One region of the Arthrobacter sp. Soil761 genome, then DNA from elsewhere that is predicted to be linked to it. Evidence: riboswitches for the same ligand, from Rfam matches in the RefSeq annotation. Region 1 holds a riboswitch; each other region holds the start of a gene.
What was found. A riboswitch is a leader RNA that binds a small molecule or an ion and turns the genes downstream of it on or off. The one in region 1 is predicted to bind cyclic di-AMP.
Positions count from the first base shown of each region.

Region 2: it holds a riboswitch for cyclic di-AMP, as region 1 does, so the genes downstream of both, ASG79_RS06075 (hypothetical protein) here and ASG79_RS05595 (C40 family peptidase) in region 1, are expected to answer to the same signal.
Region 3: it holds a riboswitch for cyclic di-AMP, as region 1 does, so the genes downstream of both, ASG79_RS10030 (LysM peptidoglycan-binding domain-containing protein) here and ASG79_RS05595 (C40 family peptidase) in region 1, are expected to answer to the same signal.

Region 1 covers NZ_LMSF01000005.1:80,145-85,480, reverse strand. Annotated here, with positions in the region: gene ASG79_RS05605 (metal-dependent transcriptional regulator) at 38-739, shown strand; cyclic di-AMP (ydaO/yuaA leader) riboswitch at 847-1,091, shown strand; gene ASG79_RS05600 (M23 family metallopeptidase) at 1,102-1,923, shown strand; cyclic di-AMP (ydaO/yuaA leader) riboswitch at 2,036-2,231, shown strand; gene ASG79_RS05595 (C40 family peptidase) at 2,302-2,979, shown strand; gene ASG79_RS05590 (NlpC/P60 family protein) at 3,143-3,910, shown strand; gene ASG79_RS05585 (HNH endonuclease) at 4,179-4,679, shown strand; gene ASG79_RS05580 (molybdenum cofactor guanylyltransferase) at 4,775-5,336, shown strand, end outside.
Region 2 covers NZ_LMSF01000006.1:81,360-86,695, reverse strand. Annotated here, with positions in the region: gene ASG79_RS06100 (glycosyltransferase family 4 protein) at 1-128, shown strand, start outside; gene tadA (tRNA adenosine(34) deaminase TadA) at 125-631, opposite strand; gene ASG79_RS06090 (phosphatase PAP2 family protein) at 687-1,490, shown strand; gene upp (uracil phosphoribosyltransferase) at 1,503-2,138, shown strand; gene ASG79_RS06080 (VOC family protein) at 2,200-2,625, shown strand; gene ASG79_RS06075 (hypothetical protein) at 2,712-3,425, opposite strand; cyclic di-AMP (ydaO/yuaA leader) riboswitch at 3,431-3,591, opposite strand; gene ASG79_RS06070 (ArnT family glycosyltransferase) at 3,799-5,336, opposite strand, start outside.
Region 3 covers NZ_LMSF01000012.1:414,225-419,560, forward strand. Annotated here, with positions in the region: gene ASG79_RS10010 (DUF1810 domain-containing protein) at 1-192, opposite strand, end outside; gene ASG79_RS10015 (DNA alkylation repair protein) at 218-748, opposite strand; gene ASG79_RS10020 (TraR/DksA family transcriptional regulator) at 745-1,104, opposite strand; gene ASG79_RS10025 (coiled-coil domain-containing protein) at 1,126-2,493, opposite strand; cyclic di-AMP (ydaO/yuaA leader) riboswitch at 2,754-2,924, shown strand; gene ASG79_RS10030 (LysM peptidoglycan-binding domain-containing protein) at 2,928-3,761, shown strand; gene ASG79_RS10035 (protein adenylyltransferase SelO) at 3,889-5,336, opposite strand, start outside; gene ASG79_RS10040 (ribonuclease Z) at 5,336-5,336, opposite strand, start outside.

The DNA of each region.
Region 1 (5,336 bases):
GACAACGCAAGGTACTGCGCTCGAGGAGCTGAGCTGGATGACGGATCTGATCGACACTACGGAGATGTACCTCAGGACCATTCTGGAGCTTGAGGAAGAAAACATCGTTGCCCTTCGGGCCCGTATCGCCGAGCGTCTGCGCCACTCCGGTCCCACCGTTTCCCAGACCATCGGCCGCATGGAGCGGGACGGGCTGGTGGTGGTGTCCGGCGACCGGCACCTGGAACTCACGGACACGGGCCGCAAGCGCGCCACGGAGGTCATGCGCAAGCACCGGCTGGCCGAACGCCTGCTGGCAGACGTCATTGGCCTGGACTGGGCCTACGTCCACGACGAAGCCTGCCGCTGGGAACATGTCATGAGCGAGCGCGTGGAGCGCCGCATCTACGAGATGCTGGACCACCCCACCGAGTCGCCGTACGGCAACCCCATTCCTGGCCTTGCGGCGCTGGGCGGCCAGGCGGGGCCCGGCTTTGCCGACGGCGCCATCAGCCTGGTGGAAGCGATGAAGAATTACGGGCCCGCCTCCGGAGTGACCATCAGCCGCCTGGCGGAGCCGATCCAGGTGGAACCGGAACTGCTGGCGCAGCTGGACGAGGGCGGTATCCGGCCGGGTGCCGCCGTGGCGCTGGAACGCGTGGGCGAATACATCTCCGTGCGGGTCCCCGGAATCGAAGGCGCATTGGAGCTGCCGCCCGAGGTTGCCGCCCACGTCTTCGTGGCCATCAGCCAGCCCTGATCGGGGCGCCCATACCCCACGGAGGGGCAACCACGCAAAGGTAACGGAATTGTTACCTAGGGTCTTAAGCCCCTATAGTGGAACCAAGCGTTGATACATAAGCGTTACCTGATCCGGAGCCGAGCTCTGCCAGCGGGCCAGGTGCACGAGTCGTTACTGGCAGAGGCGGGGGAACCACAAGCGGCAGCGGGGGACTGCCTTGGGGTGAAGTCCGTCAGCAGCAAGCCTCTCCAGTGAAGGATTCTTCCGGGAATACCCCCTGTGCAGAAGCTTGCCTAAGGCGGACCGGGTCTTTGATCTCTCTGACCCGAATCCGACAGCTAACTCCGCAGGCTTCTTCCAGAGAGGAACCCTTCTTGACCATGCAGACCTCCCGGGGCCGCCGCCGCGCGGCCGGCCCCCCTTCGGCACCCCGGGTTGCCGAAGTTGTCGCAGCGGAGCGCCCCCGCGACCTGCATCGTGACGCGCGCCGCCGCCGGGGTCCCTTCCGGCAGATGACGGAGTTTGCCGCCGCCAGCGGTATTGGCCAAAAAGCCGGCATTGCCCTTGCCGCCACAGGCCTGGTGCTGACGGTCACGGTGCCCGCCACGAGTCCCGTCATGGCCACGGATACCGCCGGCAGTGCCCCCATGGCCGCGTCCGCCGTCAGCCCCCAGCCCCAGATCTCGGCCGATGTCGGAGCACAGATCGACTTCAGCCGGTCGGCCGTGGTGACCCAGGCCGACCCGGACGGGAAGCTGAAGCAACTCCTGAGCGCCCAGTCCGCCGGCTCCGTCACGCGTGCCGCTTCGGCCGGCACCCTGGCTGCACCCCTCGCCTCCCTCACCACCGCTTCCCCCTTCGGCTACCGGGTCAGTCCCATCACCGGAGGCTCCGGAGACTTCCACCGGGGCCAGGACTTCGTGGCGCAGTGCGGGACCTCGGTCCTGGCCGCCGCGACAGGTACCGTGACCTTTGCCGGCTGGCACCAGTTCGGTGGCGGAAACCGCGTGGTCATTGACCACGGCAACGGGCTGGAGACCACCTACAACCATCTCTCGTCCTTCAACGTCAAGGTGGGCCAGACCGTCTCCCGCGGGGACGTGGTGGCACTGAGCGGTACCACGGGCGCATCCACCGGCTGCCACCTCCACTTCGAGGTGCAGGTCAATGGCGAAGTTGTCGATCCCATGGGCTGGCTGTAACCAAATGGTTGCCCGCTCTCACATGTCCGCGACGCGCCGTGACCTGAATGTGACATTGAAGCAAAACTGCTGTACCGTCTAACTCGCGTCAACTTTTCCGAAGTTGACGCTCTTGAGTGGATTGCCTAACTCTGCCACCGCTCAAGGTCCGTTCGCATTTCATCGTCTGGCAGGGGCGGGGGAACCAATTTTGGCCTTCATGTTCAGAAGGCCTTGGGGTTAAGTCACAAGCTTCCCAGGAAGCAGCGTGGCCGGGTGACTCCCATCCGAATCCGACAGCTCACCTCGCAGGCATTGGGAGAGGCTACCTTCGTGTCTTCACGCCATCATTCTGCGCGCCACCGTGCGCAAACGGTTCGCACCAACCCCCTGGACGCCATGTCCAAGGCCGTCAGTGCAAATGCCGGGACCGTAGGCCGCCAGGCTGCCGTTGTGGCAGCGGCTTCCGGCCTCATCCTGAGCATGGGCCTGCCCGCCACGGCAGCTGACACCACGGCCGGTGTCTCTGCCTCCACCGAGTCCGGCTCGTCCCAGGCAGCCCTCGCTGTCACGGCCGCACCCACGGCCACGGTGTCCTTCGAGCGTCCGGTCGTCAAGACCACCGCTGCTCCGAAGGTGGAAGCGGTGCGTACCCAGTCCACGGCATCGGCGAACCGCGCCACCACCACAGGCCAGGAGGCGTCTCCGGCCGCCAAGACGGCGGAGACCGTATCCGCTGCGGCAACCTCGGGCATCGCTGCCATCGCCTACACCGGCATCGGCCACTCCTACGTGTGGGGCGGCACCAGCCCGGTCACCGGCTGGGACTGCTCCGGGTTCGTGCAGTGGGTTTACGCCCAGGCCGGAATCAGCATCCCCCGCACCAATGCGTGGAGCATCATGACTCCCACCTCCACCCCGCAGCCGGGTGACCTGGTTGTCCAGAACGGTGGCGCGCACGTCGGCATCTACGTCGGCAACGGCATGATGATCAGCGCACTCAACCCCTCCCAGGGCACGCTGCTCCACTCGCCTGCAGCCACTGGCACCTCCTCGTACTACCACTACGGCAACTAGTTCTTGGGCTTAACGCTCCAAGGGCTATTTCTTTGCCCAAGGCTTTTTCGCTAGAAACCACATCCCCGTTCGGGACGCGCCGACGTACCCCCAAGATGCCGGCGCGTCCAACAACCTTCGCCTGCCTACAAGCGGTTTGAGGGAAAAACGAAAGAGAGAACTGATGACGACTCGTGCCACCGCACGGCATCGCGCCGAGGTCACCAAAACCAACTCGATCGCTGTTATTGCAAAGGCCGTCAGCGACAACGCAGGCGGCATGGGCCGCCAGGCTGCGGTTATCGCTGCCGCTTCCGGCCTGGTCCTGACCAGCGGCATCGCGGCCAACGCTGCCGACGCCAACGTCAAGCGTGATTCCGCTCCGGCGTCCGCACTGGAAGTTGAATCCGCAATCGACGCCCCGATTTCCGCGGCTTCCACCATCGCCATCAGCTACGAGAAGCCCGCTGTCACCACCACGCCGGCTCCCGTCGCCGAGCCTGAGCCCCAGGTCGAGGTGCAGGAAGCTGCTCCTGCCGCCGAGCCCGTTGCGGCTCCCAAGGTCACCGCCAAGGTTGCCACCGCTGCTGCTCCGGCCGCTCCCGCTGCCCAGGCTTCCGCCAGCGGCAAGGGCGCTGCAATCCTCTCGGCCGCCTACGCCCAGCTCGGCGTTATGCAGGACTGCACCATGCTGGTCACCAACTCGCTGGCCGCCGTCGGCATCCACTTCCATGACTGGCCCGCCGGCTACCTGTCCCTGGGCCGCACCGTGAGTGCAGCCGAAGCGCAGCCGGGCGACCTGATCTACTACGCTGACGGCGGCGCGGGCATGGCCCACATTGCTGTCTACGCCGGAAACGGCATGGCAGTCCACGGCGGCTACAACGGAAACCAGACTGTGGTCTTCAGCGCAAACGTGGGTTCCGGCCCCGTGTTCATCCGCGTCAACTAAGCATCCCAAGGCAGGCCTGAACGGCCGCAGGCCAGGCAATGCCCCCAAGGACCCCCGCCATCCCGGTGGGGGTCCTTCGCGCTTAATCGGCCCGCGCCGCCCGCGGCCGACCCTCCCGCGGTGTCCAGCCGTTGTCCTGCTCCAGAGTGGCGATTACCCGATTCTGCACTTCTTTGTTTACTCTTGTGATGTCGATCCATAGCCTGGACATGCCGAGGGCAGCCGGCCCTCGTGCCCCTGACGGGTGCGGCCGTGAAGAGGTAAGTGCATGCGCACTCTCGTTCTGAATGCTGGATATGAACCGCTGGCGGTTATTACTTTCCGCCGGGCGCTGGTGCTTGTGCTCACGGGCAAGGCAAGTGTGGTTGCCGAAGGTGACGACCCCGTGGTGGGCCCTACTGACATTCTGGGCCGCCCGTCCGTGATCCTCCTCAACCGCTACATCCGGCCCCGGTACAACCACTCCACGGCCGTCAGCCGCAGGGGCGTACTCCGGCGCGACGGGCATAAATGCGCCTACTGCGGGAAAGCGGCGCACACCATTGACCATGTTCACCCCAAGTCCCGGGGCGGTGCCGATTCGTGGGAGAACCTGGTGGCCGCCTGCCTGCGCTGCAACAACGTCAAGGGCGACCACACTCCAGCCGAGATGGGATGGACCCTGCGGTTCGTGCCCGAACCGCCGCACGGAACCATCTGGCAGATCAAGGAACTGGAGAAGCCCACGCCGGCCTGGGACCCCTTCCTGCTTCCGGAACGCGCTGCCTGACACCCCGCGCTGCCTGAGTTGCCGTGATGCTCCGGTGCGCCGGACGTTCTGACCCGCAGTGCGGCCCCTACGCTGCCGGTCGCTAGGCTGGGGGAGTGGAAGTGAACGGGCTTGCCTTTGATGCCGTGATCCTGGCCGGGGGGAGGTCATCGCGGCTGGGCGGCGTACCCAAGCAGTCGCTCGTCTTCCAAGGCCAATCCCTCCTCGAACGCGCTGTCGCTGCCGCCGCGGGGGCCCGGCATGTGGCAGTTGTGGGCGAGATGGCTTCCCTGCCAATCTGGCCTCCCAACCTGCTGAGCTGCAGGGAGCAGCCGCACTTCGCGGGCCCGGCGGCAGCCATAGCGGCCGGGCTGGATGCGCTGGCGGACATCGGCGAGGGTGCGCCCTACCTCCTGGTGCTGGCCTGCGACATGCCGCTGGCATCCCAAGCGGTGGCAGCGCTTCAGGAAGCTTTGCAGATGTCCACGGCGGCGGACCCGGCAAATGTCATGGCTGCCGAAGGCGACCGCCCACAGCCACTGGTGGGTTTTTACCGCACGCCTGAGTTAACAAAGGCGTGCAGGGACCTCGCTGCCCGCGGGGCGCTGGTCAACGGCTCTGTCAGGTCGCTCCTTGCTAATCTGGACGTGCAGCTTGTCACAGTCCCTGCCGGGTCCA
Region 2 (5,336 bases), on a different contig from region 1:
AGACCCGGGAAAAATGGCGTTCAGCTGCGCTCGATGCGCGGACCAGGCTGCCGGGATGGAGCGAACCAGCGCAGGACGTGCTGGCCCTCCTGGAGGGACCCGGCGGACACGGGGAGCGGCAGGGCTAGAGGCTGCTCCGGTGGGCGGCGAAAAATTCGCGCAGCAGTAAAGCGCACTCTTCCCCGCGGACCCCGGGATACACCTCAACCCAGTGGTTCAGCCGGCGCTCGCGGAGGATATCGAATACCGATCCCGCAGCGCCGGCCTTCTCATCCCAGGCCCCGAACACAACCCGGGGAATCCTCGCCAGGACGATTGCGCCCGCACACATGGCGCAGGGTTCCAGGGTGACCACCAGCGTGCAGTCGGACAAGCGCCACCCGTCGCCCTGGCCGCCGCCGACCCGTGCCCGTTCCTGCAGCCGTCCGGCCGCCTCCCTGATGGCCACCACCTCGGCGTGGGCTGTGGGGTCGCCCAGCTCCTCCCGCTGGTTGCGTCCCGAACCCAGAACGTCGCCGTCGGGCCCTATCACTACGGCGCCGATGGGCACGTCCTCCGTGTCGAGCGCACGGCGGGCCTCCGCCAGGGCAAGGCCCATCCAGGCCTCGTGTTTCTTTTCGGGCAAGGGCATGGCTCAATGATAGTTTCGGGGTTAGTCAGGTTACTTGCCGATGCCGGGAGGCACCATGGACACTCTTCGGGACCGATTGGGTATTTGGTTCAAACCCTATGCGGCGTTGATCCTCACCATCCTTGTGGGCGGTGTGGTCATCGTGTCCCTGGCGCTGCTTGGGGCAGAGGTCTACGACGATGTGGTGGACTCCGCTGGCCTGGCCAACCTGGACAAGCCTGCCCTTGCCTTTGCCGAAGGCCTCCGCAGCCCCGGCCTTGACTCCTTTGTCACCGGTTTCACCAACATCGGCGGCGGCATCGGGATGCCCATCCTGGCCAGCATCCTCACCGCGTGGTTGACCTTCCTGAGCCGGAACTGGCGTCCGCTGGTCCTGATCGGCGGTGCAGCGGCAGCGTCCGTCACCGCCACCACGTTCGGCAAGAAGCTGGTGGGCCGTACCCGGCCCGACCATGCGGACGCCGTCCCCCCTTACGAGGATTCGCCATCCTTCCCCAGCGGGCACACCCTGAACACCACCGTGGTGATCAGTCTGGTGATCTACCTCATCTGCCTTCAGTTCCACACCATGCGGGTCCGGGTTACCGCCATCACCGCCGGCTCGATCTTCATCATCGCCATGGGCCTGAGCCGGGTCTTCCTGGGCCACCACTGGCTCACGGACGTTATGGCCGGCTGGATCCTGGGCCTGGCCTGGGTGGCAATCGTTATCCTGGCCCACCGGCTGTTCCACCTGGTCCGAAGGCGCGAGCACGCAGGGGCAGCGCCGTCGTTCGACCGTCCCATCGTCCGGGACGTGGTGGCCGAGGAACTGCACGACGGCGAACACTCCGGACGCGGGAAGGGCAGCGCCGAGTGATAGTTTTGGGGGATGCGCACTCTCGTTGTTGACCACCCCCTGGTCGCCCACAAGCTCACTGTCCTGAGGGACAAGAACACGCCGTCGCCGGTCTTCCGCCAGCTGACGGAAGAGCTGGTGACCCTGCTGGCCTACGAAGCCACTCGGGAGGTCCGCACCGAGCCCGTCACCATCGAGACGCCCGTCAGCACCACCGTCGGCACCGCCTTCACCAAGCCCACCCCGCTGGTGGTTCCCATCCTGCGCGCCGGCCTGGGAATGCTGGAAGGCATGACCAAGCTGGTTCCCACCGCTGAAGTGGGTTTCCTGGGCATGGCCCGGGACGAGGAGACACTGGACATCATCACCTACGCGGAGCGCCTGCCGGAGGACCTCACCGGCCGCCAGGTTTTCGTCCTGGACCCCATGCTGGCCACGGGCGGAACCCTGCGCGAAGCCATCAAGTTCCTGTTCAAGCGCGGCGCTTCCGACGTCACCTGCATCTGCCTGCTGGCCGCCCCCGAGGGCCTGGCGCGGCTGGAGGAGGAACTGTCAGGGGCCAACGTGCACATCGTCCTGGCCTCCATCGACGAGAAGCTCAACGAGAAGTCCTACATTGTCCCCGGGCTGGGCGACGCCGGCGACCGCCTCTACGGCATCGCCGGGTAGCACTTCGGCCCTGTTTGAACGGGCTCTTTCCCAACGGGTGTCCCGCCGCTAGCCTGTGCAGATGGACTGGAAACTCGAGCTTGTCTTTGTCCCCGTATCCGACGTTGACCGTGCCAAGGACTTCTACGTCAACAAAGTGGGCTTTAACGCCGACTACGACGAGCGGCCGTCGGACTCCATCCGCTTTGTGCAGTTGACGCCGCCGGGCTCGGCCTGCTCCATCTGCATCGGCGAAGGACTCGTCGACGCCCCGCCCGGCACGGGCTCCAACCTGCAGATGGTGGTCGACGACATCAATGCGGCGCATGACCAGCTCAAGAGCAACGGCGTGGATGTCAGCGATGTGGACGTCCAGGACTGGGGCCACTTCGTGTACTTCGCCGATCCGGACGGAAACAAGTGGGCTGTCCAGTACATCCCGTGGCGGAACGCCGGGCAGGGCGCTGGCGGGAACACCGGACAGGACGCCGGACCGGGCGCTGGTTAACCAAAGCGGCGGGCCGCATCATGATGATGCGGCCCGCCGCTTTGGTGCAGTTCCCCCGGCATCGCTGCCGCCGGGGGGAGGAGTGCCTAGTACCAGTTGTGGGCCAGGTGGAAGTTCAGGGCACCACAGGGCGACTGGTAGCTCTTCTTGATGTAGTCCAGGCCCCAATTGATCTGCGTGCGGTAGTTGGTGAGGTAGTCCGCGCCGGCGCTTGCCATCTTCTCAGCGGGCAGGGACTGGACGATGCCGTATGCCCCGCTGCTGGAATTGGTGGCCGTGGTGGTCCAGTCGGACTCCTTGGTCCACAGCGTCTGCAGGCACTGCATCTGGTCCGGTCCCCAGCCAAACGCCCCCAGCTGGCTGGCGGCGTACGCTTGGGCGCCTGCAGGATCGTTAACCGCGACGGCGCGAGCCGGCTCAGGTGCGGGGGCGGGCTCAGGCGCCGGGGCCGGGGCAGGCGCTGCGGGTGCTGCCGGTGCCGCTGCGGGGGCCGGTTCCGCTGCCTGCGGTGCCACGCTGATGGCAGCGGGCGCGGGGCTTGCTGCCGGGTTGGAGCGGATCTCGCTCTTCTCGATGCTCATTTGAGCGTCGGACGCTGACGTGGAAGGGTTGGACGCGGTGGATGACACCGGAGTCATGCTGCTGGTGGCCTGTCCTGCCGCGCCTACCCCCACCAGCACCGCGCACGATGCTGCAAGGACGGCGGCGCGCTGGCCCAGGGTGGTCTTCTTGGCCTGCTGCGCGGCCCTGTGTTTAGCCTTGGCCTGCAGCAGGCGTGCTTCTGCCGTGTTTTTGGACATGATTGATCGCCTCTCACACCTGCGGAGTTAGCTGTCGGGTTCGGATGAGGGCATCCGGCCGTACGGAAAGATCACGTACTGGCTTAACCCCAAGGGCATTCAATGCCCGGGACGGTGGGTCCCCCGCCTCTGCCGTAGCTCAATCGGAATCCGGGGAAGCGGCAGAGCTTGGCGTCGACCCGGGATATGCGGCCCGAACGGGGGCCGCACCCAATCGACGCTACAGGAAGTGCACGCGAAAGTCACATTTAGGTAACGGAAGTCACGATCCTCAGCGCGTTGATTTGCCGGATTCCCCGTTCGTAACCTCGGTCCCATTGGGGTATGGCCGCCCCATTTCATGAGCGCAGCGCGCCGACCGTTACAGTTCCCGTTACCCAGCCAACAGGTAGACGGTGGTGCCGCCAATGCTCTGCGCCGTGAAGTTGTTCGCCACCCACTGGGCGATCTGGGCGGCAGCGTCCGAACCGGTACTGGCCCGGATGGTTCCGCCTGTGATGAAGTAGTGGATCTTTCCCTGGGACACCAGATCCTGGAACTCCGCCAAGGTAGGGGCGGGATCTGTGCCGTTGAACCCACCCACCGCCATGACCGGCAGTTCCGTTGCCAACTGGTAACCGGCAGCGTTGTTCGAACCCACCACTGCCGCTGCCCAGGTGTAGCCTGAGGCGCCATTCCTGAGTGCTGCCACGAGTTCCGCGGACGGCGTTGGGGCGCCCAAGAGGCCTCCCAAGGCTCCGCCTCCGCGACCACTTGCAGCAGCGGTTCCGCCGGGAAGTGTTCCTCCGGGCGCGCCCTGCTGGCGGGCCGTGTTTCCCTGGGTTGCTGGCTGCCTGGTGCTGCCTGTCCCGGTCCCGCCAAGGCCGGTCCGGCCAGGGCCCGTCCCGCCAGGGCCGAAGCCCGACGACGGCCCGGCACTGACTATCGCCCCGCTGTGCGTTGTCGACGCCGTGGAAAGGGAGTACGCCAGCGGCCCGGTGAGCGACGCCGCAATGGCGAGCGCCGCCGTCGTCCGCTGCACGGCACGCCAGCGCAGGAACCTGCCGAACGCCACGCCCGCTGCGGCCGCCAGGCCTCCGGAAAGGACCAGCCAACGCAGCCCCGCGCCGTAGGCGGACGTGGTGCCAAGCAGCTGGAAGGCCATCAGGGCGGCCGCGGCCACCGCTGCGGCCAGCAGGAGTGCGGCGGGTGGCTGCTGCCGGTGCTGCCACAGGAGGACCGTGCCCAGCCCCGCAAGCCCGGCGATCCCCGGCGCCAGCGCCACGGCGTAGTAAGGGTGGATGATGCCCGCCATGAAGCTGAAGACCAGGCCCGTCACCAGCACCCACAAGCCCCAGATGATGACGGCGGTGCGGACCGCATCCGTCCGCGGTGCCCGCCGGCCCAACCACAGCAGGCCCGCCGCAAGGATCAGGGCGGACGGCAGCAGCCACGCGATCTGGCCGCCGAACTCGCTGTTGAACATCCGGAGCAGCCCGGGATCTCCCCAGCCGTTGCCGCCGCCCACACTGCCGGTCTCGTCGCCCGTCAGCCGGCCCAGCCCGTTGTAACCCAGCGTGAGCTCCAGGATGGAGTTGTTTTGCGATCCGCCGATGTAGGGACGCAGGCCGGCCGGCGTCAGCTCCACCGCCAGGAGCCACCACCCGGCGGAGGCCACCATGGCCGCTCCCGCCGCGGCCAGCCGGAGCAGGCGCCGCGGGAGCCTGTGCGGGCCTGCCAGCGCGTAGGCGATGGCGAATCCCGGAACCACCAGCAGGACCTGCAGCTGCTTGGCCAGGAAGCCGAAGCCCAGGAACACTCCGGCCAGCAGGAGCCAGCGCAACCGGTCCTCCTGGACTGCACGGAGGACCGCGTAGGCGGCTGCCGTCATGAGCAGCACCAGCAGGGCGTCCGGGTTGTTGAAGCGGAACA
Region 3 (5,336 bases), on a different contig from region 1:
GGCTTCAGCCAGTGAAGAGATGGCGTATTTACGTGACATGGCGCTCTGCCCCAGCCCGGCAATCTGCGGGAAGATGAACCACATCCAGTGCCCGGACTTCCGGCCGACCTGCAGCTCCCCCAACGCCTGGTCATAGGTTCCGCCGGTGTTTTGGGCGGCAACAAATCGCCCAAGATCAAACGGCTCATTCATGTGGATCTCCTTCATTCGTCCGCTTTTAGAAAGTCAGTTCCTTCATGAGGGCAGCGGCCGCCGCCTGAAGATGGGGGTCCGGGTCCCCGCGCCACCGTTCCACCACACCGCGGGCCCGCTGCCGTTCACGCTCCCCCAGCCCTGCCAGCAGCGGCATCAGGACATCGGAGAGCAGGGGCGCGGTCAGATCCGCTGCCTGGGCGGAGCGGAGGAAGCCTTCCAGCCGGGTCAGGTCCGAATGCTGCAGGAGCCGCACCCGTGACTGCAGCAGCACCACGGCGGCAAGGCGGCGCTCGAAAACCGGGCGGGAGCCGGGCCCCGGCTGTCCCCAGAGGGCAGAGGCCAGCATCACGGTTGCGTCGTGGTCCAGGTCCTTGAATTTGCGCAGGGCGTCGCGCACAGTTCCACGGACGGCGCCCACGGAGGAACCATACGAGGCCAGCACACCGCCCAGGCGGTGTGCGACGTCGTCCGCGCGGTACCAGGCGCCCTCATTCTGGAGGGTACGGTCAACAAATTCCGCCGCAGCGGACACCACGTCCGCTGTGCCGGTCACCGCGCGCGCCCCGCGGAGGCGTGGTGGATGCAGAACGGGGTCCAGGGCCGGGCTTCCAGCCTGCCCTCGGCGATGGGTTCCCCGCACACCGCACAGATGCCATAGGTCCCCGCGGCCAGCCGGGCCAGGGCAGCTTCAATCTGGTCCAGCCCCGCCGAGCTTTGTTTCAGCAGCGCCGATGCCTGTGACAGCTCGAAGGCGATCGTGGCGCCCTCCGGATCGTGTTCGTCGTCGACGTTGGAGTCCTGGCGAGCCGAATTCGCAGCGTCGATGTCCGCCCGCAGCGCCGGCAGCAGCGCCATCCGCCGCGTCCGCTCCTCTTCGAGCAGTGCACGGAACCGTCCGAAATCTGGCATGGGGAAAGCCTAGCGCGTCAGTCAGTACCAGTTCAGGGATACGGAATGGTTCCATGCCCCGCAGGGCGACCCGTAGCGGTCACGGATGTAGCCCAGGCCCCATTCGATCTGCGTCCGGTAGCTGGTCAGCCAGTCGCTCCCGGCGCTGGCATACTTGCCGGGCGGCAGTGCCTGGGCAATTCCGTAGGCCCCGGACCACGCGTTGGTGGCGGTGGTCAGCCAGTTGGATTCCTTGGTCCACAACTGGGCCAGGCACAGGAACTGGTCCTGGCCCCAGCCGAAAGCGGCAAGGCGTCCGGACGCGTAGCTTTTCGCCCCTGCCGGATCGTTGACCGCTCCACCGGGAATGGAAGGCACGACGACGGCGGGCGGGCTGGGCAGGGCCGGCTCGGCTGGCGGCGCCTCCGGAACGGAAGGGACAGGGTTGGCCGGCGGAGGGTTGGCCGGGACAGGATTGGCAGGGGCTGGATTCACCGGGACAGGATTGCCGCCCACGGCGGCTGGGGCGGCTGGTGCGGGCGGCCTGGGCTGCTGGGCGGCCGCCGCGGCGGCCCTGGCGGCCGCTTCGGCCTGGCGGCGGGCCTGCTCCTCCGCTGCGGCGCGCTTGGCCGCCTGGGCCGCCTCGTAGGCAGCCAGCGCAGCCTGGCCTTGGCGGTACTCCCCCTCAAGCGCCGCCGTCGTCCCTTTCAGGGCGGCAAGCTGGGCCGTTAGCTCGCCGCCGTGCCGCTGCTCCTCGGCCACCTGCCGTGCCAGTGCGTCCCTGGCGGAACTGGCTGCCTCGGCTTTTGCCCTTGCCTCCCCGGACAGGCGCTCCCGTTCGCTCCTGGCAACCTTTTCCTGTTCCACCAGGGCAGCGGATACCTTTCCGGCCGCCGCCGCCTTGACCACCAACGCGGCCGTCTTGTCCCCCACGAGCTTGACGAGGTTGAGGCCCTGGACGCTGTTGGTCCCCAGGGCGTCCAGCGCCACGAAGAACCCGGCGTTGGTCCCGCCTGTCTTGTACGACTGCACGGCCAGGGCCCCGAGGTCCTTCCGGTACCGGGCCACTTCGTCGTTTGCGCGGGCGGCCCGTGCGGACAGGGTTTCCAGGCGTGATGTGGCTGACTGGAGCTCTGCATCCGCGGCAGCGTATTCGGCGGCCGACCGTACGGCTGCGTCCCCGGCTGCCTCCGACTGCGCCTGCAGGCCGGTCAAGAGCCCGTCGATGGTGGCAATTTCTGCAGCTTTTGCCGCTTCGGACGACTGCGCCTGCTGCACATCCGACCAGGAGGGATATCCGCCCGGCGGCGGCTCCTCCGCTGCGGCCGGCAGCACGGTGGCGGCGGCCAGGGCGATGGCCAGCACGCCACCGAGGAGCGGGATCCCTCGGCTGGTCACGAACAGGGGCATAGTCCCGAAGCTTACCGTCCGGCGCGGCCCCCGAGGGCGCGTCCGTGGCCACATTGTTACCGTTTGCAGCGATAAAGACCCTGCCTGCATTGGTCGAGGTCACCGCCCGAAATGCGAAGTACATCAAGACGTTTGCGCAATTGAGAGGGGAGCCTCGTATGTTATCCAAATGTGACAATCGGGGGCAGCGCGGGTTATGGTCGTTTGGTGTCCCTCTCAGACGGGACATTCCCGTCAGCATGCCGAGCCCTGCCGCTGATCATGGGATTCAACCGCTTTCCGTTTGGCAGGGACGGGGGAACCAAGTTTCTACGGCCACATGTGGCCTTGGGGTTAAGTCGTTAGCGCCTCCGCCCGCGGAGCCAGCTACCGGCCGGGTATCTCCAGCCCGAACCCGACAGCTCACCCCGCAGGCATGGGAGAGGCGATCAACTGTGTCAAAAATTTCCACCACTGCCCGTCACCGCGCGACTCCGGCCCGCTCCATTGTGCTCGAGGGCCTCGCCGTAACCGCCAAGTCCCAGGCCCGTTCGCTGGGCCGTCCGGCGCTTGCCGTTGCTGCAGCGTCCGGTATTGCCTTTGGCGTCGGAGCCCCCGCCCATGCAGGTGTCACCGGCCCGGACACCACTGAGAACACCAGCGTCCAGGCATACTCCGCACCTGCCCCGGCAGCAGCACCCGCCGCAGCAGCAGGAACCGTCCACACGGTGGTGTCCGGCGACACCATCGGGGCCATCGCGGCCGCCCATGGCGTCAGCCTCAACGACGTCCTGGCCGCCAACGGACTGGGACTGTCCTCGATCATCTACCCCGGTGACCAGATCAAGATCCCCGGCGCTGGCCACACCGCAGCCCCGGCGCCGGCAGCAGCTCCCGTCCAGACGGCAGCCGCAACCGCACCGGCAAACACCGGCATGAACATGTCCTACGCCTCAGCCGCCCCGGCGGCGTCCACCGGCACCGGGACCGGCGCTGCCATCCTGGCATCCGCTTACAGCCAGGTCGGCGTGAACCAGGACTGCACCGCAATGGTTGAGAAGGCCCTGCGCTCCGTCGGCAAGTCCGTCGGCGACCTGGCCCCGACGCAGTTCTTCCAGTACGGAACCGTTGTCGGCGCTCCCGCCCCCGGCGACCTGATCATCACCTCCGGCCACGTGGGCGTGTACGCCGGCAACGGCCAGGTTGTGAGCGGCGGCGTCAACGGCTACAGCACCGAGGTCCACTCCATCAGCTGGCTCGGCGGCTACTCCGCAGTCCGCGTAGCCTAGCCTTCGCAACGCTTTGGCAGCAGCAGGCTGGTATTAAACAGCAAAGCTGTTCTTAAACAGGAGGGCGGCAGCCGGGTATTCCCGGCTGCCGCCCTCCTGTCATTTCCGCACCGTACCGCTGAGGCAGTCACGTCCCGCAGAAGGTCATGTAGGTGCCGAAATCCTCAGGGGCACCTTCGGCGTAGCGTTCCAGGCCCGGCCGCTCGGCGAAGGGGCTGCCGACGGCCTCGAGCAACTGCTGCAGGGGAGCCAGGTTTCCGTCAGTGGCGGCGGACAGCGCCTCTTCCACGAGGTGGTTCCGCGGAATATAGGCAGGGTTCACGCTGTCCATCAGTTCCGCGTCGGGCCCCAGGGCCTGCCACCGCTCCGCCCAGGCGTCGAACGCTGCAAGGTCCAGGACCATGCCGCGCACGGGACGGAGGTCCCCCCGCGCGGCCTTGCCCAGGTTCCGGAAGAACAAGGTGTAGTCCACCGGCCCGTCCTTCAGGATGGCAATGGCACCGTCCACCAGGGCGGAGGCGGCGTCGCTGTCCGCATCCCCCGACAGGCCCAGCTTGGCCTTCATGCCGCCGGACCACGCCTGGCTGTACTGTCCGCGGAATCCGCCAAGTACCTCCACCGCGGGGGCAACCGCCTTTTCCTGGTCCCCGTCGATCAGCGGCAGCATTGCCTCCGCCAGCCGTGCAAGGTTCCATTCGGCCAGCACCGGCTGGTTGGCGTAGGCGTAGCGTCCGCTGACGTCGATGGAACTGTAGACAGCGGCGGGATTGAACGCATCCATGAACGCGCACGGGCCGTAGTCGATGGTTTCCCCTGAGATGGTCATATTGTCCGTATTCATGACCCCGTGCACGAACCCCACCAGCATCCACCGGGCCACCAGGTCCGCCTGGGCGGAGACCACCGAGGCGAACAACTCCAGGTAGGGGTTTGGGGCGCCGGCAGCGTGCGGGTAGTGCCTGCCGATGGCGAAATCCGCCAGCCGCTTCAGCAGCTCGAAGTTTTCCGTGGCCCGCGCGTACTGGAAGCTGCCGACGCGCAGGTGGCTGCCGGCAACCCGCGCCAGGACCGCACCGGGCAGCATGCCGTCACGCCTGACCTGCCGGCCAGTTGCCACGACCGCGAGCGAGCGGGTGGTGGGAATGTGCAGGGCATGCATGGCTTCACTTACCACGTACTCACGGAGCATGGGCCCGACGACGGCACGTCCGTCCCCGGCGCGGGCAAACGGCGTGCGCCCCGAGCCTTTGAGATGGAGGTCCAGGAGGCGGCCGCCTTTGTCCGTGACCTCACCAAGCAGCAGGGCGCGTCCGTCGCCAAGCAGCGGAGAGTAGCCGCCGAACTGGTGGCCCGCGTAGGCCTGCGCCACCGGGGTGGCGCCCGCCGGAACGTGGTTGCCCACCAGGAGCCGCACCCCTTCGGGACTGCGAAGGTACCCTGGGTCCAGGCCCAGGTCGCGTGCGAGCCTGTCGTTCAGGACCAGGAGCTCGGGGCTGGGGGCTTCCTCGGCCTGCCAGGGAACGGCGAGTTCCGACAGTTCCCGGGCGAAACGGCCGTCAAAAGTGACCGTGGATT